Regions from separate parts of the Priestia sp. FSL W8-0001 genome, predicted to be linked through region 1. Evidence: riboswitches for the same ligand, from Rfam matches in the RefSeq annotation. Region 1 holds a riboswitch; each other region holds the start of a gene.

Region 1 (3,153 bases):
ATCGGACCCTTCAAATAGAGGGTATGCTCCTTTTTCTTCTGCAAGCTCCATGCTTGATTGAATCGTTAGGTAAGCAATTTTTTCATATAACTCATCGCAATACTGAACAGCTTCTTCTGTTTCCCAAGCGATCTTTTGTAGAGCTAATAAATGGTTCCAGCCAAACGTACCTAAACCGATAGCACGATAGCGTTGGTTTGTTAGTTTTGCCTGTAGAACTGGAAGGTTATTCAGTTCAATTACGTTATCTAGCATACGAACTTGAATGGGCACAAGGCGTTCAAGTACATCTTCCGTTACTGCACGTGCTAAGTTGATAGACGATAGATTGCAAACGACAAAGTCACCTGGTTGCTTTGTAATGACGATTTTTCCATCTTCTGTGATTTCTTCAACCACTGTTGTCATGCTTTGATTTTGCGTAATTTCTGTACATAAGTTACTGCAATAAATCATGCCCTCATGACGGTTTTGGTTAGCACGGTTCACTGTATCACGGTAGAACATATATGGTGTTCCTGTTTCTAATTGTGAAATCATAATTCGTTTAAAAATTTCAATCGCAGGCACTTTTTCTCTTGATAGGGATTCATTTTCAATACATTCACGATAACGATTTCTAAAGGAGCCGCTGCCTTCCTCTTCATCATAGAAATCTTCTAGCGAGTAACCCATTACCGTACGAACTTCATGAGGATCAAACAAGTACCAGTCTTCACGTTTTTCAACAGCTTCCATGAATAAATCCGGCAAGCAAACGCCAGTAAATAAGTCATGCGTACGCTGACGCTCGTCTCCATTGTTTAAACGTGCATCTAAGAAAGAAAAAATATCCTTATGCCATACGTCTAGATATACAGCAATTGCCCCTTGACGTTGACCCAGTTGATCAACACTAACTGCTGTGTTATTAAGCTGTTTCATCCAAGGAATTGTTCCTGATGATACGCCCTTAAACCCTTTTATATCGCTACCTCGGCTACGGATATGACCTAGATATACGCCAATTCCACCACCGTTTTTACTTAGCGTAGCTAAGTCCGTATTGCTATCATAGATACCTCGTAAACTATCATCAACCGTATCAATAAAGCAGCTTGATAGCTGTCCATAGCTTTTTCCTGCGTTCGCTAATGTCGGCGTTGCCACTGTCATGTAAAGGTTTGAAAGTGCCCAATATGACTCTTTTACCAGCGCTAAACGCTCTTCTTTCTTTTCATTTGCCATGAGTGTCATAGCAATAATTAAAAAGCGTTCCTGCGGTAGCTCGTATACACGCTTATCATGTGATGTTGCTAAATAGCGATCAGCTAATGTCAACAGGCCAATATACGTAAATAGGCTATCTTTTGTATAATCAATGGCTAAGCCTAGCTCATTAATCTCTTCCACAGAGTATGTATCCAAAAGCTGTGTACTATAAATCCCCATATCTGTAAGCTCTGTAATAAGCTTATAAAATGAGCCGTACCTTTCAGCTTGATCGTATTTTCTATTGGCGGCAGCTTTGCGATATAGCTCTTGTAAATAGATATGAGCTGCTACATATGTCCAATCTGGCTCATCCATTGAAATTCGCTCAAGTGCTGCTAAAATAAAAACATTTGCTATTTTTTCGTCCGTCATATTCTCTTTCGCAGCAACTGTTTCTACTACCTTTTCCTCATACCATGAAAAATCAAGTTGTGGAAATTTTTCACCAAGTAGTTTCATATCATAATTTACTTTTTCAAGTTTATTTAAATCTGTTGTATTAATCATAAAAATAAGTTCCTCCTTTTTCTCCAGCATAAAAAAATCGCTCACCTGACGCAGTGAGCGAATAGAACGAAGATAAAAGAAGACAAAATGTCTTTTCTCAATCCTCGCTCTATCCTCTCACCTCCCGAAGAAGATAAAACGTCATAAAAAAGGCAGGTCTCCTGACTTATGCTTCGCTTTACTCTAAGGCCTTCCCATGATCGTTACTCACAGTGGCTATTCCTTATTTCATCAGCATTCACAGTTGCGGGGACAGTTTTGGATTTACACCAAATTCCCTTTTAAGTCTTTTTTCAGACACCTTTTCTACTGGAAAACACAAAATATAGTATATGAAGTTTTAATCAAAAACAAGATGTTGTGTTATAAACACATTATAAGGGACAACTTACAGAACTACAATATCTTTTTCAAAATAAATTCCCGCACATTTACCCCACCCTTACTTAACATACTGATTTACGCCTTTGTTAAGTAAGGTTTCCTAAACATATGTAAAAAAAGAAATTTTTAAAAGTTTTGTTAGGTATTAGCAACTAGCCACTACAAACAGTCTTATTTTTCATCAAACTATTCCATCATAACATGTTTTCTCGGATTGGTTGTACTATTTGATTTATGAAATTTAATCAAACTTTTTTTCACATGACTAGACAGCTGCTATATAAATAAAAAGAAAATTTTTTTAAAAACCGAACTCACAATAAAAAATCCACTTTTAAAGTGGATTTCAGACTGTAGACAAACTGGAAGAAATCCAGTTTGCCTACAGTCTTTTTTATTTTACAATGGAAGTACTACATAACTTGAGGTGATTGACATGCTTTCGAAACATAATCCCATTCAACGAGATCAATTAGAAATGATTACGTTAAATCAATTGGTACCGGCCAGCCACTTGGTTCGTAAAATAGAGGCAGCACTTGATTTTTCGTTCATCTATGACTTGGTGAAGGACATGTATTCAGAAATCGGTCGTCCCAGTATTGATCCTGTCATCTTAATTAAATTGACCTTCCTTCAATACACGTTTGGAATCCGGTCCATGCGCCAAACGATTGAACAAGTGGAAACCAATATGGCCTATCGCTGGTTCCTTGGGTATGGTTTCCACGATAAAGTGCCTCATTTCTCTACGTTCGGAAAAAACTATGAACGCCGTTTTAAAGATACCGATCTGTTTGAACAGATTTTCTATCGCATCTTAAAGGAAGCTGCCGAGAAAAAGCTAATCAGTGCCGAGCACGTTTTCGTGGATTCGACCCATGTTAAAGCGAGTGCGAACAAACGCAAATTTGAAAAGAAAGTCGTTCGCAAAGAGACACGCGCGTATCAGGAACGCCTTCAAGAAGAGATTAACCAGGACCGGGAAGATCACGGAAAAAAACCATT
Region 2 (3,153 bases), 1.3 Mb from region 1:
ACCGACCACTTGTTTCAACCAGACGAAAAAAGTGAATAAACTAAGTGTAGAGGAGGGATGACTTTGACATTTGAACGTGAGGTTGTTGTGGTAACTGGTGGCGCAAATGGAATTGGAAAAGGTGTGGCAAGCGCCTATGCCAAAAAAGGTGCCAAAGTGATAATCGCAGATATTGATGAAGAACAAGGGGAGAAGCATGCTAAAACGCTGCGTGAAGCAGGTGCACAGGCAATGTTTATTCACACAGATGTAAGAAAAGAAGAGGATGTTATCAACCTCATGAAAGAAACTGTTTCAGCTTATGGTACGATTACCATTCTGGTTAATAATGCTGGAGTAACAAAGTGGAAGTCTCCGTATGAGTTAACGCTAGATGAATGGGATGATATCATAAATCTTAATTTACGAAGCGTATTTTTATGCTCAAGAGAAGCTGCAAAAGTGATGCGAAATAACAAAATAGGTGGTTCAATTGTAAACTTAGCTTCTACGCGTGCCGTTATGTCAGAGCCACACACCGAAGCATACGCTGCTACAAAAGGTGGCATTGTGGCGCTAACGCATGCTCTTGCCATTTCACTTGGACCAGACAAGATTACCGTCAACGCAATTTCTCCTGGCTGGATTGAAACTCAGCAATATGAGGAGCTTCGAGATGTTGATCATGCTCAGCATCCGTCTAACCGAGTTGGCACTCCAGCAGATATTGCAAAAGCGTGCCTTTACCTGACGCATCCAGACAATGATTTTGTAACGGGGACGAACGTAGTTGTCGATGGTGGAATGACGCGCAAGATGATTTATGAACATTAACTAAAGTAAGCAGGCTATAGGCTATACCTATAGCCTGCTATTTTTATTTTGTATAAAAACACAGTTATATGAAAGCGTATTCTTTTTAAAATTTAGAAAAATCAGACTTGATTTACTTATCGAAATCATGTATCGTTATGTTCAATTCCTAATTGAAAAGGAATTAGTGTATAAAGTGAATATGTTCATGCAAAAGGTGCTAAGACACTAGTTTTAGCTTAAAAGGGAAGATCGGTGAAAATCCGACGCGGTCGCGCCACTGTAAGGAGGAGCCTATTATCAGTAAACCACTGTTTATGAAACGGGAAGGTGATAATAGGTGATGATTCTAAGTCAGGAGACCTGCCTGTTGTTTGCACTCACAACCTACGCGTAATAGGGAGAGGTGATTAGCTTGGTATTGAAACAAAAGTATATGTTGTTCAATACTTCTTAAAGCTGTCGTCTAACTCTCTTTCCAGAGAGTTTTTTATTGCAGAAAAATAGACGAAACGAGGAGATTGAAATGACAGTGAATACAGCAACAATTGGGTATCCAAGAATCGGTAGAAACAGAGAATGGAAAAAAGCAATTGAATCTTATTGGAAGCAGGAAACAACGGAAGCAGAGCTGCACAACCAACTTCATGAGTTGTATGTTAATCAGCTTCGTATTCAAAAAGATAAGGGGATTGATTTTGTTTCAGTAGGTGACTTTAGTTATTACGATCACATGCTTGATACGGCGGTTATGTTTAATATTATTCCAGCTCGTTTCAAAAAGCAAAATCTATCCGCTCTTGATACATATTATGCAATGGCAAGGGGGAACAAAGAAGCAGAGGCATGTGAGATGACTAAGTGGTTTAATACCAACTATCACTACATTGTCCCAGAGTTTACTGACGTAACGCCAGCATTGAATGAAAACAGACCATTAGCATATTGGCAAAAAGCAAAGGACGAATTGGCACTTAACGGTAAGCCTCTTCTAATTGGGCCAGCAACCTTTATCTTATTAGGCAAAGGATTTAAACAAGAAGAAGTATCGAGCTTATTTGCTCAATTAACTCCGCTTTATATTCAAGTGATTAAGGAGTTACATGAAGCGGGAGCAGAGTGGATTCAAATTGATGAACCAATTTTTGTAACGAATAAAGCAGAAGGGTACTGGAAGGATGTTGAGGCATTTTATCAGCGTATTTCAGAGGAAGTACCTGGTGCTAAACTTATCATCCAAACGTATTTTGAAGCATTAGATAATTACCAATCTGTTGTGAACCTTCCTGTGAATGCTTTTGGGTTGGATTTTGTACATGATGAGAGAAAAAATAGTGAAGCGATAAAAGCACACGGTTTTCCAAAAGGGAAAAAGCTTTTTGCAGGCGTTATTGATGGTCGTAACGTGTGGAAAAGTAACTTAATTGAAAAAGCTGCACTTGTAAGTGAATTGCAAAAATTAGTGGGTAAAGAAGAGGTAATTGTTCAGCCATCTAGTACACTGCTTCATGTCCCTGTAACGGTAGAAACTGAACAAGAGCTACCAGCTGATATTCGAGCAGGCTTAAGTTTTGCTGAAGAAAAGCTGACTGAGCTAGAACTTTTAAAGGACCTTTTAAAAGGGGATAGCGAAGCAGTAAAAGCACATCAGCAAGAGATTGAGGCATTTTCGAAGGTTGCAAACCGCGTTCACGCGAAAACGAGAGCAGAGCTAGAACAGATTGATGATCAAGCCTTATCTCGTGCTTCTGTGGCTGAGCGCCAGCGTTTGCAAAAAGAAAAGTTTGATTTACCGCTTTTACCAACTACAACAATTGGAAGCTTGCCACAAACAGCAGAGGTTCGTTCGAAGCGCTTAAAATGGAAGCAAGGTCAGTTAACGAACGAACAGTATGAAGCGTTTATAAAAGAAGAAACAAAGCGCTGGATTGAGATTCAAGAAGAAATTGGTATTGATGTGCTGGTTCACGGTGAGTTTGAACGTACGGATATGGTTGAATTTTTTGGTGAGCGCTTAGGCGGAATGTTAACAACGAAAAACGGTTGGGTTCAATCATATGGTTCACGCTGCGTAAGACCACCTGTTGTATACGGAGATGTCTATTTAGTCGAGCCGATGACGGTTAAAGAAATTGTCTATGCTCAAAGTTTAACCGAAAAAGTCGTAAAAGGAATGCTGACGGGGCCAATTACCATCTTAAACTGGTCATTCCCACGTACAGACATCTCGAAGTATGAAAGCATGAATCAAATTGCATTAGCCATTCGAAAAGAAGTTAAAGCGCTTGAAGAAGCCGGTGTTCACATGATACAAGTAGATGAACCTGCGCTGCGAGAAGGATTGCCAATTCGAGCTGAAAA
Region 3 (3,153 bases), 2.0 Mb from region 1:
TATAATAGAAATGAGTGATTTGACAAAGATTGTTAAACACGAACATAATTGTATGAAGTTTGGTATTGGAGGATTTAGTAATGAAAAAGATTACAGAGGAAAAGCAGTTTCATGAACAAATCAAAAGAGAAGAGCTAAGCGTTGGTATCTTCACAACAACATGGTGTCCAGACTGTAAACGCCTTGATATGTTTATTGGTGAAATTATTGAAGAAAACCAAGATAAAGCTTGGTTTGAAGTGGATAAAGATGAGTTTGAAGAACTTTCTGCAGCAAACAATGTAATGGGAATTCCGTCTCTTCTTGTTTATAAAAATGGTGAGAAAATTGCACATCTTCATAGTGCAAATGCAAAAACACCTGAAGCAGTGCGTGAGTTTTTAAGTTCAATCTAAGTTGATTAGCTACTTGTTTACATAAGCAAGTAGCTTTTTTGTATAGAGTTTTGCTAAACGTCCCGCTCTTATTTTTTAAGAGTCTTTCTTGTCTTTAAACACTTTATTAGATAAAAACAAGCTTGTAGAACACGAACGTACGTTTTATAATTTAAATGTGGGAATACATGGTAATATGGAGGGGTTTTGAATGTACATAACAGTAGAAGATTTTATTAAAGAGTGGAACCGCGAAGCCATGCTAACTCAAAAAGTTTTAGAAGGCCTAACTGATCAGGCGTTAACTCAAAAAGTTTATACAGAAGGTCGTACTCTAGGAAGAATTGTGTGGCACTTTACAACAAATATTCCAGACTATTTGGCTCATTTTGGGTTGGAGATAGATTAGCTAGCAAATGCTGAACATGTACCCTCTTCCGCTAAAGAGATTGCTGGAGTTTTCAATAGAATTAGCTTACAAGCAGCGAAAGCTATTAACCAGCAGTGGACAGATGAAGCGTTAAAAGAAGTTCAAACAGCCTTTGGTCGACAAGAGACGAATGCTCAAATTTTAATGGGATTAATCAAACATATTATTCATCACCGTGGACAAGTTACGGTACTTATGCGTCAAGCTGGAATTGAACCTTTTGGTGTATACGGTCCCACCAAAGAAGGATGGGTTGGTGTAGGCGTGGAAAACCCTCCTGTTTAAAAGTAATTAGGCTATAAAAAAAGAGTCTTTTCACAGACTCCAAAGACTTACCCCTAAATTTTCAGCCTATCATAATGATACAATAGCAAAAATGTTTATATCTTACTATTACTTTGCTAGAACTTCTGACCTAAAATGTATGAAAGTTATGTCGATTTTCTATTTCCATTTTGAATGGAGTGCGTTATACTAAGACAGGTGAATAATCGTGAAGCAATAAGGTCTCAAATTTAACATTGAGTGAAAAGGGAAGTTTGGTGCAAGTCCAACGCGGTCCCGCCACTGTAAACGTTAGATGTCTAAAGATGCCACTGTTTGAAAAATGGGAAGGCTTAGTACATCATATACGTAAGTCAGGAGACCTGCCTTATTGTCAACTGTGAAACCTTCGAGGAGAGGGGAAGCAGGGTATTTGACGTACATAAACAATGCGAAAGTCATTCGCATCATTTAACGTTACCTGCTTTACTTTCGATTGAAAGTAAAGTTTTTTTATGTGTGCTGAGCGACTTCATAACCGATACATAATTAGGAGGGGTTATCAAAATGAAAAAGTGGTTATCATCTGTTATTGTTGCGATGTTCCTTGTTGTTCTTGCAGCGTGTGGGGCAACTGATGAAGGAAGCAAACAAACAGAGCAAACAAAGCAATCAGAAGAGCAAGCTGTTACGGTTAAAGATGCAAGAGGAGAAGAAGTAACGGTTGAACAAGCACCCAAGAAAATTGTTTCTCTTATGCCAAGTAACACGGAAATCGTCTATGAGTTAGGTCTTGAAAAAGAATTAATCGGAGTAACAAGCAACGATGATTATCCTGCAAGCGTGAAAGAAAAAGAGCAGGTAGGAGATATGAATATCAACGCAGAAAAAGTTATTGCATTAAATCCAGACCTTGTGTTAGCTCATGGTTCAAGCATGGGAATGTCGGATGAAGTTTTTAAGCAAATTGAAAGTGCTGGTATTCCATTATTTGTTGTAAATGATGCAACTGATTTCAATACTGTGTATGAAACGATTGGGAACATCGGAAAACTAACGAACAAAACAGATGAAGCAAATAAAACAGTAAAAGAAATGAAAGCTGCTGTTTCAGAAATTGAAGAAAAAGCGAAAGAAATTAAAGACGAAGATCGTAAGAAAGTATGGGTAGAGGTTTCACCTGCGCCTGAGATTTATACAACTGGTAAAGGTACGTTTATGGATGAAATGATTAAAATAATCGGAGCAGAAAACGTAGCTGGAAATGAAGAGGGATGGGTAAAACTTTCGGAAGAGAAAGTGGTTGAGCTAAATCCAGATACAATCGTTACAACATATGATGGTGACGCCAACGAAATCAAAAATCGTCCAGCATGGAGCGATATTACAGCTGTAAAAGAAAATCAAATCGTAAACGTTGATTCTAATAAAACAAATCGACCTGGACCACGAATTGTAGAAGGGTTAGAAGAGTTCGCGAAAGCCGTATATCCTGAGGTGTATAATTAATCGAGAAAAGGACCATATTCCAATTCAAAAAGGAATTGGTCCTTTTTTATCGTTACGTCTTGAGCAGGATGATGAATTATTAACGATGAAAACAAGTATACCGTTTAAAGCGTACAGTTCAGGCGTACTAGGAGATGGTATGCTTGAGACTAACGTTTTTTATAATCGTTTTGTACACAAATACTACCGTGCTGATTCACCTGCTGAAGAATATAGAGTATTTTTAAAAGAAAAAGGCTTCGTTTATGATAAAGTAGTAGGGTTGATGACGGCTGTTTATTTACGGAACAAATCGGTTTATACATATTGTAAAGATGGTCTTACAGTCTCATCTATTATTACTGCCGGAGTTGGTAATGCCGTTGATTTGACGTCTGATGATATTACTCCATTTTCTTCAGGGCCTGGAACGATTAATATGTTCATATTTATTGACGGGAAATTAACGGATGCTGCGTTTTTACAGCTGTTTATCGCAGCAACGGAAGTGAAAACGCGAATGCTTTACGAGCTGGGAGTGCAAGATTCGAACACAGAGACGCTTGCGACAGGAACATCTACTGATAGCATTTGTAT
Region 4 (3,153 bases), 1.3 Mb from region 1:
TTTTCAGATCTTCCTTTAGAAGATGAAGAAAGAGGTGAGAGCGAATGAACTGGGCTGTTGTTGTTCCTCTTGTTGTGTTTGTTCTATTAATTTTTGCGATTGGCTTTATTACCGCTAAAAAAACAAGCACGGCAAGTTCATTTATTAATGATTATTTTCTAGGAAGCAGAGAGCTTGGAGGGTTTGTTCTTGCCATGACGATGGTCGCGACGTACGGAAGTGCGAGCAGCTTTATTGGTGGTCCTGGTACAGCATATCAAACCGGACTTGCTTGGGTACTATTGTCCGTGATTCAAGTTGTAACAGGTTACTTTGTTCTCACAACTCTTGGCAAAAAATTCGCCATTGTTTCGCGAAAGATGAATGCCGTTACGCTTGTTGATTTTTTGAAAAAGCGATATGAAAGCAATATTGTTGTGATTGTTTCTGCTGTAAGCATTGTCCTTTTTCTATTTGCTTCTTTAGCTGCTCAGTGGGTTGGAGGAGCTAGATTAATTGAAGGTTTTGTAGGCATTTCATACAAAAGTGCGCTTGTCATCTTTGCAGTCACCGTACTTGTTTATGTATCAATTGGTGGGTTTCGTGCTGTCGTACTAACCGATGCCCTGCAGGGAATTGTAATGCTTGTAGGGACGATTATTTTACTAATCGCTACTATTTATGCTGGCGGCGGTGTCGAAGCAATCATGAAAGACTTAGTGAATGAAAATCCAAATCTTGTGACCCCGTACGGAGCAGATCGTTCATTAACACCGCTTTATGTGTCATCATTTTGGATTTTAGTTGGAGTAGGAGTTGTGGGACTGCCACAGGTGGCCGTTCGAGCGATGTCTTATAAAAACTCGAAAGCGATGCATCAAGCCATGCTTATCGGTACGGTAGTAGTTGGTGTGATTATGTTAGGGATGCATCTTATTGGTGTGTTTGCTCGTGCTGTAATTCCAGGAATTGAAGTGGGAGACACTGTGATGCCGACGTTAACTCTTGAAGTATTACCACCTTGGTTAGCAGGAGTTGTACTTGCTGCGCCGATGGCAGCCATTATGTCGACGGTAGACTCTATTTTATTAATCATTAGCTCTGCTATTGTAAAAGATTTGTATTTAAACTACGTTAATCCGAAAGCAAAAGAGCAGCAGGTGAAAAGATGGAGCTTCTTAACAACAATGATTATTGGAATTTTAGTATTTTTGTTTGCTATTAACCCACCTGATTTACTCATTTGGTTTAACTTATTTTCATTTGGTGGACTTGAAGCAGTATTTATTTGGCCAATTGTGTTAGGATTATATTGGACAAAAGGAAATAAATATGGAGCAATTTCGGGAATGGTGACGGGGCTTTTAGTGTATATTTTAATTCACACATACGCTCCTAACCCATTTGGCATGCATACGGTTGTGCTTCCCGTTGTTCTGTCTTTATTGGTTTTTGTAACTGCAAGTATAATGACACAATCAAAAACAAAGAACCTACAAGAACAGCTTCGTAAAAAATATTTATAAACGATTATGTTTTAAAAGTGCCTTATGCGTTTAAGGATAATAGGGAAATCGGTGGAAATCCGATGCAGCCCCCGCTACTGTAAGTGTGGATGAACCTGCAACAAACCGCTAGCAATGAGCTAGGAAGGTGCAGAAGTAAAGTGAAGCACAAGCCAGGAGACCTGCTTTTAAACATTAACTCTTATTTTTCGGCGGGGAAAATAGGTGACGTGCACATCAAAAGAATAAAGATGTTGTCATGAAGCCTTGGTTTTTAGCCAAGGCTTTTTGCTATGAAAGGCGTGATACAGATGAAAAAAGCAATTCCTCTTATGATTCAAGGAACGCACTCGGACGCTGGAAAAAGTTTACTTACAACTGCTTTTTGCCGAATTTTTGCAGAAGATGGTTTCAAAACAGCGCCGTTTAAATCACAAAATATGGCACTTAACTCTTATATTACAAAGGATGGAAAAGAGATTGGACGTGCTCAAGGAATTCAAGCTGAAGCTGCTGGAGTGGAAGCAACGACCAATATGAATCCGGTTTTAATCAAACCGACAAGAGAGTATGAGGCGCAGGTCGTCGTTCATGGTGTTCCTTTGCAAAATATGTATGCGTACGAGTATAGGAAAGATTTCTTTGAAACCGGACGTGAGATTATCACCAAAGCGTATGAAGAGCTTGCTTCTGAGTACGAGCATATTGTCATTGAAGGAGCAGGGAGTCCTGCTGAAATTAACTTAAACGACCGTGAACTTGTGAATATGCGAGTAGCTGATATTGCACAGTCTCCCGTTATTTTAGTAGGAGATATCGATAAGGGAGGCGTTTTTGCTAGCTTAGTAGGAACAATTCAGCTGCTTCCAAAAGAGCATAAGTCAAAAGTGGTAGGTGTGATTATTAATAAATTTCGAGGTGACTTGTCGCTGTTGCAACCAGGGCTTGATTGGTTTGAAGAGTATACGGGACTTCCTGTTCTAGGCGTCGTTCCTTATCTGGATGATGTGGAGATTGATGCAGAAGATTCACTTGCTTTAACTACGTACCCTACTCTTCCAAATCCAGCTAAAGAACTTGATGTTGCCGTTATTTCTTATCCTCGCATGTCGAACTTTACAGATCTAGATCCTATTCGTTTTGAAGATGATTGCCACGTAAGGCTTGTGACAAAACCTTCTCAGCTTGGAACGCCTGATTTAATCATTTTACCTGGGAGCAAGAATACGTTAGAAGACGCAAAGTACTTGTATGAAACGGGCTTAGCAGAAGCTATTTTGACAAAGAAGAATAAGGTGGATATTGCTGGAATCTGCGGTGGGTATCAAATTTTAGGTGAAGTGATAAGTGACCCAAATGAAGTGGAATCAACCCAAAAATCTGTTAAAGGGCTAGGTCTTTTACCTATTGAAACTGTAATGAAAACAAAGAAGCGAACAGAACGGGTAACGGGAAGGGCTATTTTACACGATGAGTCCTATCAAATTGAAGGTTACGAAATTCATATGGGCGAAACAACGTCTACCAAGCCAACTGTACATTTTGCTGAGCTAAATGGTATAAAAGAAGGAGCAGTTTTTGGTCGCGTCATTGGTACATACATACATGATGTTTTTCATAATGATGGCTTTCGACGTGCATATTTAAACGATATTCGACAGCAAAAAGG

Evidence for each region. Region 1 has a riboswitch for cobalamin ahead of MKZ18_RS18875 (ribonucleoside-diphosphate reductase subunit alpha). Riboswitches for the same ligand answer to the same signal wherever they lie in the genome.
Region 2: another riboswitch for cobalamin. It lies ahead of metE (5-methyltetrahydropteroyltriglutamate--homocysteine S-methyltransferase); the one in region 1 lies ahead of MKZ18_RS18875 (ribonucleoside-diphosphate reductase subunit alpha).
Region 3: another riboswitch for cobalamin. It lies ahead of MKZ18_RS08385 (ABC transporter substrate-binding protein); the one in region 1 lies ahead of MKZ18_RS18875 (ribonucleoside-diphosphate reductase subunit alpha).
Region 4: another riboswitch for cobalamin. It lies ahead of MKZ18_RS12120 (cobyric acid synthase); the one in region 1 lies ahead of MKZ18_RS18875 (ribonucleoside-diphosphate reductase subunit alpha).

Annotation. Positions count from the first base shown of each region.
Region 1 is NZ_JBBPAL010000001.1:3,588,716-3,591,868, forward strand. It holds gene MKZ18_RS18875 (ribonucleoside-diphosphate reductase subunit alpha) at 1-1,713, opposite strand, end outside; cobalamin riboswitch at 1,896-2,081, opposite strand; gene MKZ18_RS18880 (IS1182 family transposase) at 2,582-3,153, shown strand, end outside.
Region 2 is NZ_JBBPAL010000001.1:2,287,152-2,290,304, reverse strand. It holds gene MKZ18_RS12155 (DHH family phosphoesterase) at 1-39, shown strand, start outside; gene MKZ18_RS12150 (glucose 1-dehydrogenase) at 64-813, shown strand; cobalamin riboswitch at 991-1,177, shown strand; gene metE (5-methyltetrahydropteroyltriglutamate--homocysteine S-methyltransferase) at 1,319-3,153, shown strand, end outside.
Region 3 is NZ_JBBPAL010000001.1:1,586,968-1,590,120, forward strand. It holds gene MKZ18_RS08375 (thioredoxin family protein) at 81-395, shown strand; partial or broken gene MKZ18_RS08380 (DinB family protein) at 586-1,089, shown strand; cobalamin riboswitch at 1,292-1,473, shown strand; gene MKZ18_RS08385 (ABC transporter substrate-binding protein) at 1,636-2,577, shown strand; gene MKZ18_RS08390 (adenosylcobinamide amidohydrolase) at 2,663-3,153, shown strand, end outside.
Region 4 is NZ_JBBPAL010000001.1:2,282,019-2,285,171, reverse strand. It holds gene MKZ18_RS12130 (YhdT family protein) at 1-48, shown strand, start outside; gene panF (sodium/pantothenate symporter) at 45-1,505, shown strand; cobalamin riboswitch at 1,504-1,688, shown strand; gene MKZ18_RS12120 (cobyric acid synthase) at 1,796-3,153, shown strand, end outside.